Regions from separate parts of the Bacillus aerius genome, predicted to be linked through region 1. Evidence: a T-box and tRNA genes for the amino acid it is inferred to sense, from the RefSeq annotation. Region 1 holds a T-box; the other holds one or more tRNA genes.
What was found. The T-box of region 1 lies ahead of tyrS (tyrosine--tRNA ligase). A T-box ahead of a tRNA ligase gene usually reads a tRNA of that ligase, here a tRNA-Tyr.
Positions count from the first base shown of each region.

Region 1 (8,701 bases):
TTTTGTCCGCCAACTAAAAACAAACTTCTTATGCATATCTTTTGGCAGAGCATTGGCAAAATAACGAGTCGTTTGTTCATTTGAAATGACAAATAACTGAAGAGTGGAAAAAATATTATTACGAAATAGCCCTTCCTCTGCATACTTCTTCACTTGATTGAATGCTTGAAACACACCATCTTTTGCCGTAACTTTTTTCAATTCAATTTGCACAATGGGTAACCCATTGATTAATAATGTCACATCAAAACGCCTGTCACGTTCGTCAATGTTCGCTCTTTTTTTCGCAATTTGATGAACAACTTCATATGTAGAAATGCCCCCACCGATATCATGATTTGAATAAAGAACGAGTGACATCGAACCTAGGGACACATCATCTCGTTCAATCGTAATGCGAGCAATCCCATTTTCACCTTTTAGCCACCTTGCTGCATCAAAAGGTGTTTGCGTTTTATTTAAAATTTCCGTTTTAATTTTATCAAATTCCTTATCAGAAATCGGATGTTCCCCAATTTCTGATAAGTTGTTTTGTGTGATGATCTTTCGTAAGTTCTGCCATAAGTCGGATTCTGATTTTAAATCCGGACGATAGTTCCATTGATTATGTCCTTCGCCCATTACCTCAATTAAAAGACGTTCTATTTCTGTTTCATCTCTATGTTCATTCTTCTCCATTCTATTTCCCCCTTTTGCTTAGACAAACATCTTTTGTAAAAAGGCTTTTTTGGTTTGTTTTAAGATATCTAGTTCTTGTTCGTGTAGAGCGATTGTTTTGTCTAGTTGTTTGAAAAAGCTCGCTATTTGAGTTTGTTCTTCTCTTTTTGGATAATATAGATTCACTTCTTTTAAATCAGAGTTATGTAGATGAACAACTGATTTACCTTGTGCTTTCTTACTTAGTTCTTTTTGTTGTTTACCATTTGAGATAGTGAGTGCTAAAAAAATCGAATTAATTTCGTCACAGGGGTAAATAACATTCAAGTCTCCACCCAAAATAATATTGGGTCTTCTTACTACAGATGCTCTAGCAATATCATCAGATGTTTCACCAGATGAAGGAACAATTACCTCATAACCTTTACTAATTAAAGATTTTTCTTTTACTTTAGTAAATGTATCGACTTCTTCTATTACAGTTTGATATTTAGTATATAAACGGCCATATAAAATTATAGGATCTCCTTCTTCTACTAGATCACTTTTAGAATAACCAATTCCTTTAGCAAAAGTAGCTAAATCTTTTAATCTTTTCTTTCCCCACTCCCCACTAAACCCAGGAAAACGAATTTCAGGTTCAGATTCTCCTTCTTTCGGAAACATTTTTTGTAAGAATCCTTGTTTCGTTTGTTTTAAGGTGTCTAGTTCTTGTTGTTGAATAGCAATTATTTCGTCTAGTTGTTTGAAGAAGTTTCCGATTCGTGTTTGTTCCCTTAATAGGGGCACATTAATAGAAATTTTATAAATACTAATTTTTGATAAGCTAGGTACCCCAGTTGATTCATCGTACTTCTTCCAATCAATTCTATTAGCTAGTGAGTACAGAAAATACAAATCATTTTTCCCTTTAACTGTCATATAAAACAAAGTATCTACCGTCCAAAAAGGTGCTAATAACAACTGCGGTTTATTTATAGTACCTTTCCTTCCAATTCCAATAGCATCATCATCTGATAACTTATCATTAACACTATGCATATACCCACCAGTACCATAAACTGGTATATTTCCTTTTTTTAAATGTTTATAATCCTTGCCCGAGTTTATATTCAACACGTCAACAATTTTACATTCGTCCCATTCCCCACTAAACCCTTTAAACCTAACTTCCGGCACGCTCTTACTTCCCACGTTTAAACACCTCTAACGCACCTTTCATCCATTCTGCGTCTTTCTCATCAAACTGCATGGAAGAAATCATGTCATATAAATTAGACTCTAGCTCTTCTTTTTCTTTTCGAATCTCTTGGATTTTTGTTCCAATGGCGGTCATATCGACAGGCTCTTCTTCTTCAAATGTATCGACATATCTTGGAATGTTTAAGTTGAAGTCATTTTCTTTGATTTCCTCAAAGCTTGCCACATGTGCATACTTTTCTACATCTTCTCGTTTTTGATATGTCTCTACTACTTTATCAATGTGGTCAGTTGATAATTTGTTTTGATTTTTTCCTTTGGTAAATTCTTTACTCGCATCAATAAATAGTACATCGCGCGTTGTACGGTTCTTCTTTAAAATGATGACAGTGGTTGGAATACTAGTACCAAAGAATAAGTTTGCCGGTAAACCGATTACCGTATCAATATGTCCATCTTCTAGTAATTTTTTACGGATGACACCTTCTGCTGCACCTCTAAAAAGAACTCCATGTGGCAGGACAATCGCCATAGTTCCAGAATCTTTTAAATGATATAAGCCATGCAAAAGAAAAGCAAAGTCCGCTTTGGATTTCGGTGCTAGTTTCCCATAGCGATTAAAGCGTGAATCATCTAAAAATGTATCGTCTGCTGACCATTTAGCTGAATATGGCGGATTCATTAGAACTGAATCAAATGTATATGGCTCATCGGTTGGCCAGTCTTTATTTAGTGTATCCCCGTTACGCAGGCGCATGTCCTCGTAATCAACACCGTGCAGAATTAAGTTCATTTTTGCTAAATTAAAAGTTGTCGTATTCAGTTCTTGCCCATGATATTTCACACTTTCTGGATACTTAATGTAATTACGAACATTTAACATTAAAGAACCCGAACCCATTGTAGGGTCATACACGCTGAATAATTTTTTCTCCTCTTGTCCCATTGCCACAATACGTGCCATCATGATAGACACTTCATGTGGTGTATAGAATTCGCCTGCTTTTTTCCCTGCTTCAGAGGCAAATTGACTGATTAAATATTCATAAGCATCTCCAATGACATCTCCATTATGACCAATAACATCGACATCATTTAATTTTTTCAATACCTCTGTAATGGTAATATTTCTCTGTTGATCATCTGACCCTAGTTTTTTCGATTTCAAATCCACATCATCAAACAAGCCACTAAATTGAAGATATTTCGTCGATAAATCAATGAATGCTTTATTCAAATCATTCAACTGAAAGATATTCTGTTTTGCCTGACTCGCTAACTCACTAAATAAATACGTTGGTTCGATATCATACCCTATCGTATCGACTAATGTTTCAATTAAGTCTTTTTGAATATCCTCATCTGATAACAACTCTTTGTATAATTGCGCTTGTTTATCCTTCGTGTCATATTTTTCCAGTGGTTCATCTGCAACTTCGACCACTTTTTCTAATAATCGATCAGATAAATATTTATAGAAGATCAATCCTAATAAATAGTTTTTATACTCTGAAGCATCCATTTTGCTTCTAAGGTCATCTGCGGCACTAAATAATGTTGTATGTAAGTCAGCCATCGTTATTTCCTCACTTTTCTTTATTGATCATATTGTTTTAATACTTCTAAAAATAGTTGTTCTTCTAATTTTGCTTGTTTCTTCATAAGCGCTTGACGCTTTCTAAAATGAAAATAGGCTCTTCCTATCATTTTTTGTTTTTCTATAGAAGGAAGCCGCACTTCTAATCCACGAAAAATGCCAGGTGTTAATTTTGGAACCGTACTTCCTTGCATAGAAACTGCCATTTGTTTTTTCATAAATTGAGATTCATTTAAAACATAACATAAATAATGCTTATCTAACTTATCGGTATCAATTATGAGTTTGGCAAAGTTCTGGTTCATGACTTTACCTTGAGTCTCGATACTGACAATGCCCGCAACAGAACTAACAAAGCTGAAGACTACATCACAAACGGTTGTTAAGTACGGATCAACGGTTAATAATGTGCTTTCTTTTTCATTTACAATGGAGTCTAAATAAGCACCATCTAAATCTTTCATTAAATCTTCATAAGAATATGTAGATAAGTCAGCATAATCATGTTCGTTTTTTCTTGATTGATTTTTCCCCATTTTGATCGTTATGATTTGTTCAAGTTTCATATCCCGCCCTCATTTAGTAATTCGTACGAATTACTTTTTAATATATATTCATCGTACCATAGTCTCATTTCATCGACAATCATTTCGAGTATTCACACAGATTACTTTTAATTTATCGACTAATCAATAGTTACTCCAGTTTCTTCATTAAGAATAATTACTGGTGAAAATAAAGAAAACCAACTTCCATGATTGGAAGCTGGCCATTTTTATATTAATTCGTATTCTGTCCTCCGCCATTCAATCCTTCTTTCACATAGCCTTTGACTTGGCTTGAGGTTAATAGACCGATATGTCCAACGCCGTGGATCAGGACATTTCTTGCGCCAATTAAACGCGAAAGGCTGTTGACGACAATGAGATCGGCTGAGCTATAGACGGATGTGTAAAGAATTTTTTGATTTGGATCGGTGCCTGGTAATGCTCTGAGTGAAACGAGTCCGTTCGCTCCACCAAGTGTGACGACGTTTTCAATTTTATCTCCGCCGTCTAGGTTTTTAATATAGTATAACGTGTTCGCACCGCCCATACTATGAGCCACAATATCTACTTTTTTGGCGCCCGTTTTGGCTAGTACATCTTTGACGAATCTAGAGAGCCTCGGGCCATTGTTCAGGTTATTGCCCGTTTTGTCTATGAAATCGATTGCAAAAAGTTGGTTTTGATCCCATCCCTGTGATACCAAGTATCGTTTGATCGAAGCAAAGTTATAAGACGCACCACCCATGCCGTGTACCATTACAACCGGATTATGCTCAGCCGCTTTGGCTTCTTTCGGCTGGATGAAGGCTATTGAACCTAGCACTAAGGCAAGGGCAACAAGAATTTGCAAACTCTTTTTCTTAAATCGAATCACTTTCATTCCCCCTTATTCATCTTATTCGACTCTATTTTATACAAGAAAAATATGTCAGAAAAGTGAACAAGGTAATGTTTATAAGATGATTTTACAGAAATATAAATAATCATAAAGCACCTTGGACTTTTTTAAATTAAAACAAAAAGACTACGAGCCCCTCTATCTTTCATATATAATGTGAATAGACAAAAGGAGGTTCTGCTAGATGCTGTTTACTCAAACACCTGCACTACCCTATTATGCCGTGATTTTCACATCAAAACGAACAAATGTCGAGCAGAAAGAATACGCCGTGGCTGCTCAAAAAATGGAAGAATTAGCGAAAGAACTAGACGGGTTTCTTGGAATAGAAAGTGTACGAGATGAACATGGTGTTGGAATCACTGTCTCTTACTGGGATTCATTAGCAGCCATCAAAGAATGGAAAGCACATACAGCACATCAGCGTGTTCAAAAAAAAGGAAAAAAAGATTGGTATGAATCCTATACAACCCGAATTTGTAAGGTAGAACATGCTTATACAAACGAAGATTCACTTCTTGAATAAGAAACAGACAAATGAGAGAAAACCGCTCTGTAAAAGCTTAATTCCTACTTCTGAATAAAAAAGAAAAGCACCTCAATGTATATGAACAATTGAGGTGCTTTTCATGATACTTACTGTTTCATAAGGATTTATTTATACGTCACAAGGAAATATTTCTTTTTCCCTCTTCTTAAGACGGTAAATTGGTTTTCAATTCTATCTTCAGCTGAAAGGACGTAGTCTTTGTCGGTTTGTCTCTCTCCGTTGATGGAAACTGCGCCATTCGTGATATCTTCACGTGCTTGGCGTTTTGATGGAGACAGTTTTGATTCGACAAGAACATCAACAAGTGTTAATTCTTCTGCACTGTCTTTCTCCATTGATGGCACATCTTTAAAGCCTACTTTCACTTCTTCTGCTGTAAGAGATTTAATCTCACCTTTAAATAGCGCATTTGAGATGTTGACAGCCTGTTCTAGTGATTCACGGCCATGCACAAGTGTTGTGACTTCTTCTGCCAAACGGCGCTGTGCTTCACGCTTTTCAGGGGCTGTTTGCACTTTTTCTTCGTACGATGCGATCTCTTCTTTTGATAGGAACGTAAAGTATTTTAAGTATTTCACGACATCACGGTCATCTGTGTTAATCCAGAATTGGTAGAATTCATATGGTGATGTTTTTTCTTTATCTAACCAGATGGCACCGCCTTCTGTTTTCCCAAACTTCGTGCCGTCTGCTTTTGTCACAAGCGGCATTGTGAGACCGAATGCTTTTGCGCCTTCTGCTTCAGACTTACGGATCAACTCAAGTCCAGATGTGATATTTCCCCACTGGTCACTTCCGCCGATTTGCAGCTTACAGTTTTCATTTCTGTAAAGGTTCAAGAAGTCTAACGATTGCAGAATCACGTAGCTGAATTCTGTGTACGAAATCCCTGTTTCAATACGGGAGCTGACGATATCTTTTGCGAGCATGAAGTTCACACCGAAGTTCTTCCCAATATCACGAAGAAAAGTGATCACATTCATTTGGCTGATCCAGTCGTAGTTATTCACGATAACGGCTGGATTCTCGCCTGCTTCAAAATCAAGAAATTGAGAAAGCTGGCCTTTGATTTTCTCTGACCACTGTTCGACGATTTCTGCTGGGTTTAATGAACGTTCTGCTTTTTTGAAACTTGGGTCACCAATCAGTCCAGTTGCGCCGCCAACAAGTGCAATCGGATGATGGCCTGCTTCTTGGAATCTGCGCAATGTTAAAATTGGCAGTAAGTGACCAATGTGCAAGCTGTCAGCTGTTGGATCAAAGCCGGAGTATAGCTTGATTTTTTCTTCTGCTAATAATTTTGTTAAACCTTCTTCATCTGTTTGTTGCTGAATTAATCCTCTGAACGATAATTCTTCCATCAATTGACTCATATCCAAATCTCCTTTTTTTACAATTCAACATAAAAAACGCCCCTTCGAATGAACGAAGGGACGATATATATCGCGGTACCACCCTGCTTAAAAGACAAAACAACACGTCTTTTCACTTACACTGATAACGGACAGATCCGTTCTTTCACTAATCAGGCAACATGCATGCTCCTTTTCGTAAAAGCGGTTCGTGAGGGTAATTCGAATATCTCTTTGTACTGACTCGCACCAGCCGTCAGCTCTCTTGGACAGGGAAAGATGATTCTACTGAATCTCAGTCAAAACCTTTTCGTATTCAACTAAAGTCATTTTTAACATACTTTTGATATCAAGTCAACTGACGGAAGCGATTAATCTTCCATTGTCGAGAGATCGCCAGCAGGTAAATTCAGTTCCCACGCTTTTAGCACACGTCTCATAATTTTACCGCTTCGTGTTTTTGGCAGTTTGTCTTTAAACTCAATTTCTCTCGGTGCTGCATGTGCAGCGAGTCCTTTTTTCACAAACGTACGAATCTCTTCTTTCAGCTCATCTGTCGGTTCGTATCCGCTTCTAAGCGCTATAAATGCTTTAATAATTTCACCGCGCACAGGATCTGGTTTTCCGATGACACCAGCCTCTGCAATGGCCGGATGTTCCACCAATTTACTTTCTACCTCAAATGGACCGACCCGCTCTCCTGACGTCATAATGACATCGTCGACACGTCCCTGGAACCAGAAGTATCCATCTTCATCCATATAAGCTGAATCTCCTGAAACATACCAATCTCCCGGCATAAAGTAAGATTCATATTTTTCAGGATTGTTCCAGATCGTATGCATCATAGACGGCCAGCCCTTTTTGATGGCAAGGTTCCCCATCCGGTATGGCGGAAGTTCATTTCCGGCATTATCTACAATCGCAGCTTCAACGCCTGGAATTGGTTTCCCCATCGAACCTGGTTTGATATCCATGCATGGATAGTTACAAATCAGCTGTGCACCTGTTTCTGTCATCCACCAAGTGTCATGAATTCGTTTACCGAATACAGCGTCTCCCCAGCGAATCACTTCTGGATTAAGTGGCTCTCCTACACTTAACACATGACGGAGTGAGCTGAGATCATATTTTTGAATGAGATCGTCTCCTGCTCCCATCAGCATTCTGAAGGCTGTCGGTGCACTGTACCAAACGGTCACACCAAGCGATTCAATGGTTTCGTACCACGTATCAGGATTGAACCTGCCGCCTAAAATGACATTCGTCGCTCCATTCAGCCACGGAGAAAAAATACCGTACACCGTCCCTGTTACCCAGCCTGGATCAGCTGTACACCAGTAGACATCTTCTTCTTTCAAATCAAGTACCCATTTACCCGTCTGGCCTTGCTGCACCATTGCGCCATGAACATGGAGCACACCTTTTGGCGTACCAGTGGACCCTGACGTGTAATGAAGCAGGTATCCATCTTTTTCATCCATCCACTCGATTTCAAGTTCCTTCGCTGCCTGTTCAAATGCTTCTTCAAAGTGAATCGTCCGCACATCACCTGCATCCTCTTTTTCACCGCCGACAATGATGACGGATTCAAGCTTTGGAAGTTCTGCAAACGGAATCCGCTCAAGCAGATCAGGCGTTGTCACAATCACTTTTGCCTCACTATTTTCTAAACGATCTTTGACGGCACCTTCCATAAATGCCTCAAATAACGGACCGACGATCGCACCAATTTTGACAGCACCAAGCAGTAGAAAATAGAGCTCAGGTGATCTTGGCATAAAGATAAACACGCGATCCCCTTTTTGCACATGTGCCTGTTCTCTTAATAGATTTCCTGCTTTGTTTGTCTTGATTTTCATATCCCTGAACGTATACTTTTCATCCCGCTCTGAATCT
Region 1 covers NZ_JARYHO010000001.1:2,679,239-2,687,939, forward strand. Annotated here, with positions in the region: gene M2353_RS13795 (type I restriction endonuclease subunit R) at 1-678, opposite strand, end outside; gene M2353_RS13800 (restriction endonuclease subunit S) at 697-1,851, opposite strand; gene M2353_RS13805 (type I restriction-modification system subunit M) at 1,841-3,433, opposite strand; gene M2353_RS13810 (restriction endonuclease subunit S) at 3,454-4,020, opposite strand; gene M2353_RS13815 (esterase/lipase family protein) at 4,235-4,882, opposite strand; gene M2353_RS13820 (antibiotic biosynthesis monooxygenase family protein) at 5,085-5,426, shown strand; gene tyrS (tyrosine--tRNA ligase) at 5,555-6,823, opposite strand; T-box leader at 6,877-7,114, opposite strand; gene acsA (acetate--CoA ligase) at 7,174-8,701, opposite strand, start outside.

Region 2 (8,701 bases), 2.6 Mb from region 1:
GTGGGAAGAGATGTTTTCAGAACCACCACAGAGTGAAAGGATGTCTTTCGCCAACTGCTGATATTTTTTTTGATGACTCATGTTGAATCCCCCTTTGTTTTTCGTTTCATGGAGCGGATGGCATGCCTTGTTTTGTCAATATATTGTGCTGTCTGTTCATATTGACGAGAGGCTAAACTGAGGAACAAGACATCGATTAAATAGAGCTGTGCCATTCTAGAGGAAGTGGCAGCACTGCGAAAAGGTGCTTCATTGGAACCGGACGTTGATAGATGAACATCACACAATGCAGAAACGCTTGTATGCCCTGGATGCGTTAAAGCAATGGTTTTCACTTCATTTTCTTTGGCGAGCTGAAGGGCTTGGATGATGTCTAACGTTTCTCCAGAAAAGGATATACCGAACACAATGTCATTCTTTCCAGCATTTGCGATGACCGTAGATGCGATGTGCATGTCAGTAAAGGCTGTAGCTGCATAATTGATTCTGAGAAATTTCTGCTGGGCATCAGCTGCGACGATGCCAGATGCACCCACACCGATAAAATGGATTTGGTTTGCATTCAGTAGCAGTTGAACAGCTTTTTCTAAAGCTTCTACATTTAAAATAGAGGCTGTATCTTTGATCGATTGAATGGTGTTTCCTGCTGTCTTTTGAATAATGGATTGAAGTGGTTCATCTTGTTCGATATCCCGGTAGCCTTGTTTATCAGTGTGCATTAAGTCTCCAGCGATCCGCATTTTCAAATCGTGATAGCCATCCAGCCCGAGAGACTTACAGAGGCGGATGACGGCAGAGCTGCTTGCGCCGGCAGCCTGACTGATTTCATGCACTGTGCTTTTAATGACTTTGTCAGGATGGGCAAGGATATAGTCTGCAATGATTTTTTCAGATTGGGGAAGCTTTGATTTCATTGTGTGTAGTAGGGTGAGTCCGCCTGCTGACATGAGTTTCCTCCTTTAAGATTGATGACGTAAGATGGCTTTGTCGATGTGACCATCTGCTTTGTTGAGCAGGTCTTTGGCTGTCTTTTTATCTGTTTTGGTTTGGAGCATGACGATGGCTGTTTTAACTTCTAAATCGGCTGCTTCAAGGGCTTTTACGGCTTGTTCGTAGGAAGCATTGGTCACATGCTGAATGATGGTGATGGCGCGTTCTTTCAGTTTATGATTGCTTACTTTTACATCTACCATCAGGTTTTCATATACTTTGCCTTGTCTGATCATGACAGAGGTGGAAAGCATATTTAAAATCATTTTATGAGCGGATGCGGCTTTCATTCGTGTTGACCCAGTGATGGCTTCTGCTCCTACGACGACTTCAATGGCGCAGTCTGCTAGTTCGCTAATCTCTGCTTGTTCATTGCAGCTGAGGGCTACTGTTTTTGCTCCAATGGTTCTAGCATAGTTTAAAGCGCCAATGATATAGGGTGTTCTACCGCTCGCCGCGATGCCGACAACTGTATCTTTTGATGTCAGGTGGATGTGTTCTAAATCTTTTTGACCAGCTTCTTCACTGTCTTCCACATCTTCTGCTGCATGTGAAAAGGCAGAGTCGCCACCGGCCATGATGCCTACGATGACATCAGGTGAAATGCTATAGGTAGGTGGACATTCGACCGCATCCATTACCCCAATTCTGCCGCTTGTTCCAGCGCCTAGATAAATGAGTCTGCCCCCATTCGAGATGGATTCAAAGGCAAAGTCACTTGCTGTCTTTACGTCTGGAAGGACACGGTTGACGGCTTCAGCGACCTTCATATCTTCCGCATTTATCATTTGGAGTATTTCTAGCGGGCTTGCTTGTGAAATTCTCATGGTGTTAGGGTTTCTTGATTCTGTTGTCAAAGAACGCAGTTGAGATGGCTGCATGTGACATACCTCCTTATTTCTTCATTTTCAGTATATTGAGTATGACATGAAATTTCAATATTATATTTAAATACTGAAATTATATTTCAGTCGAAATGTTGTGCTGATGAGGGTTTAATAGTTAGAAAATAAAAAAAATAAAAATCCCCTTTACAAAAGGGGGACAACCTGTATATAATAACTTTTGTCAGCTTCACGGAAACAGTAAACTTGACAAACTGGCCCGTTGGTCAAGCGGTTAAGACACCGCCCTTTCACGGCGGTAACACGGGTTCGAATCCCGTACGGGTCACCATCATGTGGAGGATTAGCTCAGCTGGGAGAGCATCTGCCTTACAAGCAGAGGGTCGGCGGTTCGAGCCCGTCATCCTCCACCATATGCCGGTGTAGCTCAACTGGTAGAGCAACTGACTTGTAATCAGTAGGTTGGGGGTTCAAGTCCTCTTGCCGGCACTGTTTTTCTTTTATCAATTCCATATGTGGAGGGGTAGCGAAGTGGCTAAACGCGGCGGACTGTAAATCCGCTCCCTCCGGGTTCGGCGGTTCGAATCCGCCCCCCTCCACCATTTTTGGGCTATAGCCAAGCGGTAAGGCAACGGACTTTGACTCCGTCATGCGTTGGTTCGAATCCAGCTAGCCCAGTTAAGACACCTTTTTTAAAAAGGTGTCTTTTTTTTATTTTGACGATTGGAATGTATAACTATTCAAAATATTGTTGAGTTGAGTCAGAAGGCACCGAGAAAGTAAAATATAAGCATGAACGGAAAGGGGATGTACATATGGGAGATCAAAAGAAGGTCACAATTGTTGGGGTGCCGATGGATCTCGGTCAAATGAGAAGGGGCGTCGATATGGGGCCGAGTGCCATTCGCTGTGCTGGTGTAAAAGAAAAATTGGAATCGCTTTCATTTGATGTCGAAGATCTAGGGGATATTCCCGTTGAGCAAAGGGATGATGAGAAAGGTCTCTATACAAGTGAAAAACTGAAAAACTTAACGGAGAATGCTGGCGCAAACCAGCTTCTTGCTGAAAAGGTTAGCAGTATTGTGCAGTCAGGTTCGTTTCCGCTGATTTTAGGCGGGGATCATAGCATTGCAATTGGTACACTAGCCGGTGTAGCTAAGCATTATAAAAGTTTGGGTGTCATTTGGTATGATGCGCACGGTGATTTAAATACAGAGGAAACTTCTCCTTCTGGAAATATTCATGGGATGCCGCTCGCTGTCAGTCTCGGCTTTGGGCATGCTGATTTAATCAATATTGGCGGTTATACACCTAAAGTAAAGCCTGAGAATGTGATCTTGATTGGTGCTCGTTCTTTAGATGAAGGAGAGCGGGCATTGATTAGAGAAAAAGGCATTAAAGTGTATACGATGCATGAAATCGATCGATTAGGGATGACGAGAGTAATGGAGGAAGCCATTGCGTATTTAAAAGAAAGAACAGATGGTGTTCATTTGTCGCTTGATTTAGATGGGCTAGATCCTGCAGAGTGCCCTGGCGTGGGAACGCCGGTTGCTGGCGGCATCAGTTATAGAGAGAGTCATCTTGCAATGGAGCTTTTAGAGGAAGCAGGGATTTTGACATCTGCTGAGTTTGTTGAGGTGAATCCGGTATTAGATGAGAAAAATAAAACAGCAGAAGCGGCAGTTGCATTAATTGGTTCTTTAATGGGTGAAAAGCTATTATAGAGCGGGACTTGTTCCCGCTTTTTTTAAATTTTGGGGAAATTTAAGGATATGTTAAGGTTTTTACCGGCTGATAAGCGTAACATGCTGTCAAAAATTTGTTACACTATTTTTTAGAGGAGAATGAAACCTTTTGGAACGAGGTTCGTATACATAAAGACCGGTGAAGGCAGAGGTTGAATATACTATGGAAACAATGATTAAAAAGAGAATTAAGCAAGTGAAAAAAGGCGACCAGAACGCATTTGCAGACATCGTAGACCTGTATAAAGACAAAATTTATCAGCTGTGCTATCGTATGCTTGGGAATGCACATGAAGCAGAAGATATTGCGCAGGAGGCGTTTATTCGTGCCTATGTGAATATTGAGAGCTTTGATGTGAATCGTAAGTTTTCCACGTGGCTGTACCGCATTGCAACCAACCTGACCATCGACCGTATTCGTAAAAAAAAGCCGGATTATTATTTAGATGCAGAGGTGGCAGGGACAGAAGGACTGAATATGTATTCTCAAATTGCGGCTGACGGCATTTTGCCAGAGGACGAGGTGGTGTCGCTTGAATTATCGAGCACCATTCAGCAAAAAATTTTAAGATTACCCGATAAATATCGCTCGGTCATCGTATTAAAGTATATTGATGAACTCTCGTTAAAAGAAATTAGTGAGATTCTGAATATACCAGTTGGTACGGTGAAAACGAGAATACACAGGGGTAGAGAGGCTCTCCGGAAACAGTTGAGAGACCTTTGAGTGAGGTGATTTTGATGAGCTGTCAGGAAAAAATCGTCCTGCTTATGCATCAGTATTTAGACGGGGACATAGAGCCCGAAGATGAAAAAGAATTAAAGAGCCATCTGCAATCGTGTGAGGAATGCCGTACTCATTTTCAACAAATTGAGAAATCCATCGCGCTCGTGCAGAGTACATCTCATATAGAAGCACCATCTGATTTCACTGCAAAGGTGATGGCAGGTCTTCCAAAGGAGAAAAAGCGTGTGTCGATTCAAAGATGGATCAAAGCTCATCCGCTAATGGTCGCCGCTGCCCTCTTTGTCATATTGATGGGAGGCAGTCTGTTTACTAGCTGGAATACGGATCATAATTTCAGTGTGTCAAAGCAGCCGAATCTCGTGGTTGAAAATGATACAGTGACGGTACCTAAAGGGGAAACCGTCAAAGGTGACGTCACTGTGAAAAATGGCAAGCTGATTGTAGAAGGCAAGGTTGATGGAAACGTAACAGTCGTCAATGGAGAACAGCTGACTGCTTCTGCCGGACAAGTCACTGGTCAAATCAATGAAATTAATGAAGTGTTTGATTGGGTTTGGTACAAAATGAAGTCTACAGCACAAGACGTGATGCGGGTCATTGGACCAGAGGAGCAAAAGTAAATCAAACAGTTTGAGAGCAGTCTCTAAGGGACTGCTCTCAGATTGTAGAGAAACTCATGTTTTTCTACAATCTTTTTTATTTTCATCGTAATGATGATGGATGAGATTGAATGAAAAAGGCCTCCCACACACCTAACCTAGCTTCGCTAGATGTGTGGCAATCTTCTTCATGTTCTGACAGGCAGCTGTGAGAAGAACTTGCTCACTCACATTTTGTTTTCCCCTCAACCGGCAGTAGCGAAGCCCGTGCAGTTGTTTTGAATCTGCAAAGCTTCGCTCTATTTTTTCTTTTCTTTTTTTATATAGCTCTTTTCCAGAGACAGATAGACGATTTTGTCTGATCTTTTCTTTATGTTCTTCCCATATGTGTCTTGAGATGACTTTTTGATGATTTTTCGACCTTGTGCATCTTTCAAGGAAAGAACACGATGCACATTTTTTAGGATCTGATTTGTAGAATCGATAACCCTTTCGATCAGTTGTTGTATATAATAGCTTCTCACCATTTGGGCATATGTAATGATCATGTTCAGAGTCATACTTGAATTTCCACTTCTCAAATAAACCTCTTGTTGGATGAAAGCGTCTATGTGCGATGACACCAAAAATACGGCGATCTGATAAACCTTTACAGATTGGGGTCGTCAAATAACCAGAATCAAGGGCAACAGCTTCTACTTGAAAACCAAATCGTGCGATTTGGTGATCCAACCGATCAAGATACGGAACAGAATCATGGACATTACCGGGCGTGATGTGGGCATCCGTGATGATATTGTACTTCATATCCGTTGTACGGTGGTCTAGGTAGAAAAAGCCTTCCGGTTTGTTTTCACGATAAAGATAGCCACTTTCAGGATCAGTCGTACTTTGACGAATGTCTTTTTCCGTTTTCACCTCCTCTTTTACCTTTAAGGGCTTTTTTCCGTGTGCCACCCGATCTTCTTGGATCGCTTCTTCTAAATCATTTATATAGTTCTGGGTATCTTGTTCAATCGTTTTTCTCATATATTTATGTTTATTGGCATTGGCTTTAAGATGAGTTGAATCAGTAAAAAGAACGCGGCCTCCTACCATATCATGATTGATAGCTTGAAGCACAATCTCGTCGAAAATGTCTTGAAAAATCGTTGTATCTTTGAATCGAGTACGACGATTCCAGCTAATGGTCGAGTGATGAGGAACGGGGTCATTGATGTTCAAACCTAAAAACCATCTATACGCCATGTTATAGTAAATTTCTTTTTCAAGTTGTCTTTCAGAACGGATACCGTACAGGTATCCGATAAACATCATTTTGAACAAAATAAGTGGATCAAGAGAAGGACGACCTTTATTCTCGCTATAATACGGTCTTACTTTATCTACGATAAATGAAAAATCAATGTACTGATCAATTTTACGAAGCAGGTGATCCTCTTCGACCAGTTGATCTAGCAATACAAATTCAGCTTCGTGCTGAGAAGAATTTCTAGTGTGGAACATGAGAAAAACACCTTCCTTTAGTGGGCTTTTCTCTATTATAAAATGGGGTAGTGGAAAATTTAAGGGGAAAAATAAAGCTGTCGAGATTTTCTCGACAGCCTGAGAGCAGTCTCTAAGGGACTGCTCTTTTTCTATTGATTGACAGACTTGAATGCCAGCCAGATATGGCAACTATTTTCCTTGCTGAAACAAAATGTGGTATAATAGCCACGCTATGTACTTACACATAGGCTCTTTTTTTATAAAAAATAAATCGAACGAAGAATAACTGAAAATTCTGGAGGACGAGGAAATGGCTTTAGGGGATATTCCTTTTTTGCAGTACCTCGGTAATGCTGTTGATATTCTCGTTGTTTGGTATGTGATATATAAATTAATGATGGTCATCCGCGGAACAAAAGCGGTTCAGCTTTTAAAGGGAATTGTCGTCATTGTTCTCGTCAGGATGGGAAGTGCGTATCTCGGTCTTAACACACTTCAATGGCTGATGGATCAAGCGATTACGTGGGGGTTCCTTGCGATCATTATTATTTTTCAGCCAGAGCTAAGGAGAGCGCTTGAGCAGCTTGGGCGCGGCCGTTTCTTCTCTAGAAGCGGAACACCTGTAGAGGAACAGCAGCAGAAAACGATCGAGGCAATTACAAAAGCAATTAACTATATGGCAAAAAGAAGAATAGGCGCGCTGTTAACGATTGAGCGCGATACTGGAATGAATGATTACATAGAGACCGGAATTCCTTTAAATGCAAAGGTCAGTTCTGAGCTGCTGATTAATATCTTCATTCCGAATACACCGCTTCATGACGGCGCTGTGATTATGAAGCGTGATGAGATTGCAGCTGCGGCGTGTTATTTACCGCTGTCTGAAAGTCCTTTTATCTCTAAGGAGCTCGGTACACGTCACCGCGCGGCAGTTGGTATTAGTGAAGTAACGGACAGTTTAACCGTCATTGTCTCCGAGGAGACAGGCGGCATTAGTGTCGCAAGAAATGGTGATCTCCATCGAGAATTGACAGAAGAAGCGCTTGAAGAAATGCTGATTGCTGAGTTTAGTAAGAACAGCAAAGATGCTTCCTCGACCAAATGGTATTGGAGGGGCAAGAAAAATGGATAAGATTTTGAATAATCGCTGGGCCGTTAAGTTTCTTGCATTGGTCTTCGCTTTATTGCTGTATGGTGCAGTCAATTCAGCGCAAGCGCCCACGCCGAAAAAAATCGGTGAATCCTTTTTCCCAACATCGACAACAGACGAAGCAACCTTAACGGACATTCCTGTTAAAGCATATTATGACGACGAAAAGTATGTAGTCACTGGTGTGCCGCAGACAGTCAATGTCACGATTAAAGGATCAACTAGTGCTGTGAAAACAGCAAGACAAACGAAAAATTTTGAAATTTACGCAGATATGCAAAACCTGACGACAGGTACACATAAAGTCGAATTGAAGGCAAGAGATGTATCGAAAGGAATCACATTAACGATTAATCCGTCTGTGACGACTGTGACGATACAAGAAAAAACGACAGCTGAATTCCCTGTTGAAACTGAATTTTATAATCAAAATAAAATCAAAGACGGCTATTCACCAGAGCAGCCTATTGTGAATCCGAAAAATGTCACGGTTACTGGCTCAAAAGACGTGATCGACAAAATTTCTGTCATTAAAGCATTTGTGAACTTAGAGGATGTTGATCAGCAAATTGAGAAAGAAGCGAAGCTCACTGTGTATGATAGCAGTGGGAATGAGCTACCAGTCGAAGTGAGTCCGTCTGTGGTAGATATTACGGTCCCGATTACGAGTCCAAGCAAGAAAGTTCCGTTTAAGATTGAGCGGACGGGCAGCTTGCCAGATGGGATCAGTATCTCAAGCATCGAGACAAGCCCAAGTGAGGTTACAGTCTACGGTTCTCAAAAGGTGCTGGATGCACTTGATTTTATTGACGGCGTTAAGCTCGACCTAAGCAAGATTAAAGATGATACAGAGATTGATGCCGACATTCCACTGCCAGATGGTGTGAAAAAGGTATCGCCTGAAACCATTAAGATCAAAGTGAAGGTTGCAACAGCTGAAGAAAAAAAGATCGATAATGTTCCAATTTCTGTCGTTGGTCTGAGCAAGGATCTTAGCTCTGCATTTGTGAGTCCGTCTTCTGGGCGTCTCACACTAACAGCAAAAGGTTCAAAGAGTGCAATTGATAAACTAAAGGCTTCAGATATTGAAGCCTATATCAATGTCGGGGACTTAAACGAAGGAACACATGAGG
Region 2 covers NZ_JARYHO010000001.1:75,950-84,650, forward strand. Annotated here, with positions in the region: gene M2353_RS00465 (PTS transporter subunit EIIC) at 1-81, opposite strand, end outside; gene M2353_RS00470 (MurR/RpiR family transcriptional regulator) at 78-947, opposite strand; gene murQ (N-acetylmuramic acid 6-phosphate etherase) at 960-1,871, opposite strand; tRNA gene M2353_RS00480 (tRNA-Glu) at 2,092-2,166, shown strand; tRNA gene M2353_RS00485 (tRNA-Val) at 2,173-2,248, shown strand; tRNA gene M2353_RS00490 (tRNA-Thr) at 2,252-2,324, shown strand; tRNA gene M2353_RS00495 (tRNA-Tyr) at 2,353-2,437, shown strand; tRNA gene M2353_RS00500 (tRNA-Gln) at 2,442-2,513, shown strand; gene rocF (arginase) at 2,651-3,562, shown strand; gene sigW (RNA polymerase sigma factor SigW) at 3,747-4,310, shown strand; gene rsiW (anti-sigma-W factor RsiW) at 4,325-4,951, shown strand; gene M2353_RS00520 (IS1182 family transposase) at 5,084-6,436, opposite strand; gene cdaA (diadenylate cyclase CdaA) at 6,729-7,550, shown strand; gene M2353_RS00530 (CdaR family protein) at 7,543-8,701, shown strand, end outside.
Region 2: it has a tRNA-Tyr gene. The T-box ahead of tyrS (tyrosine--tRNA ligase) is inferred to sense a tRNA for this amino acid. The anticodon was not compared.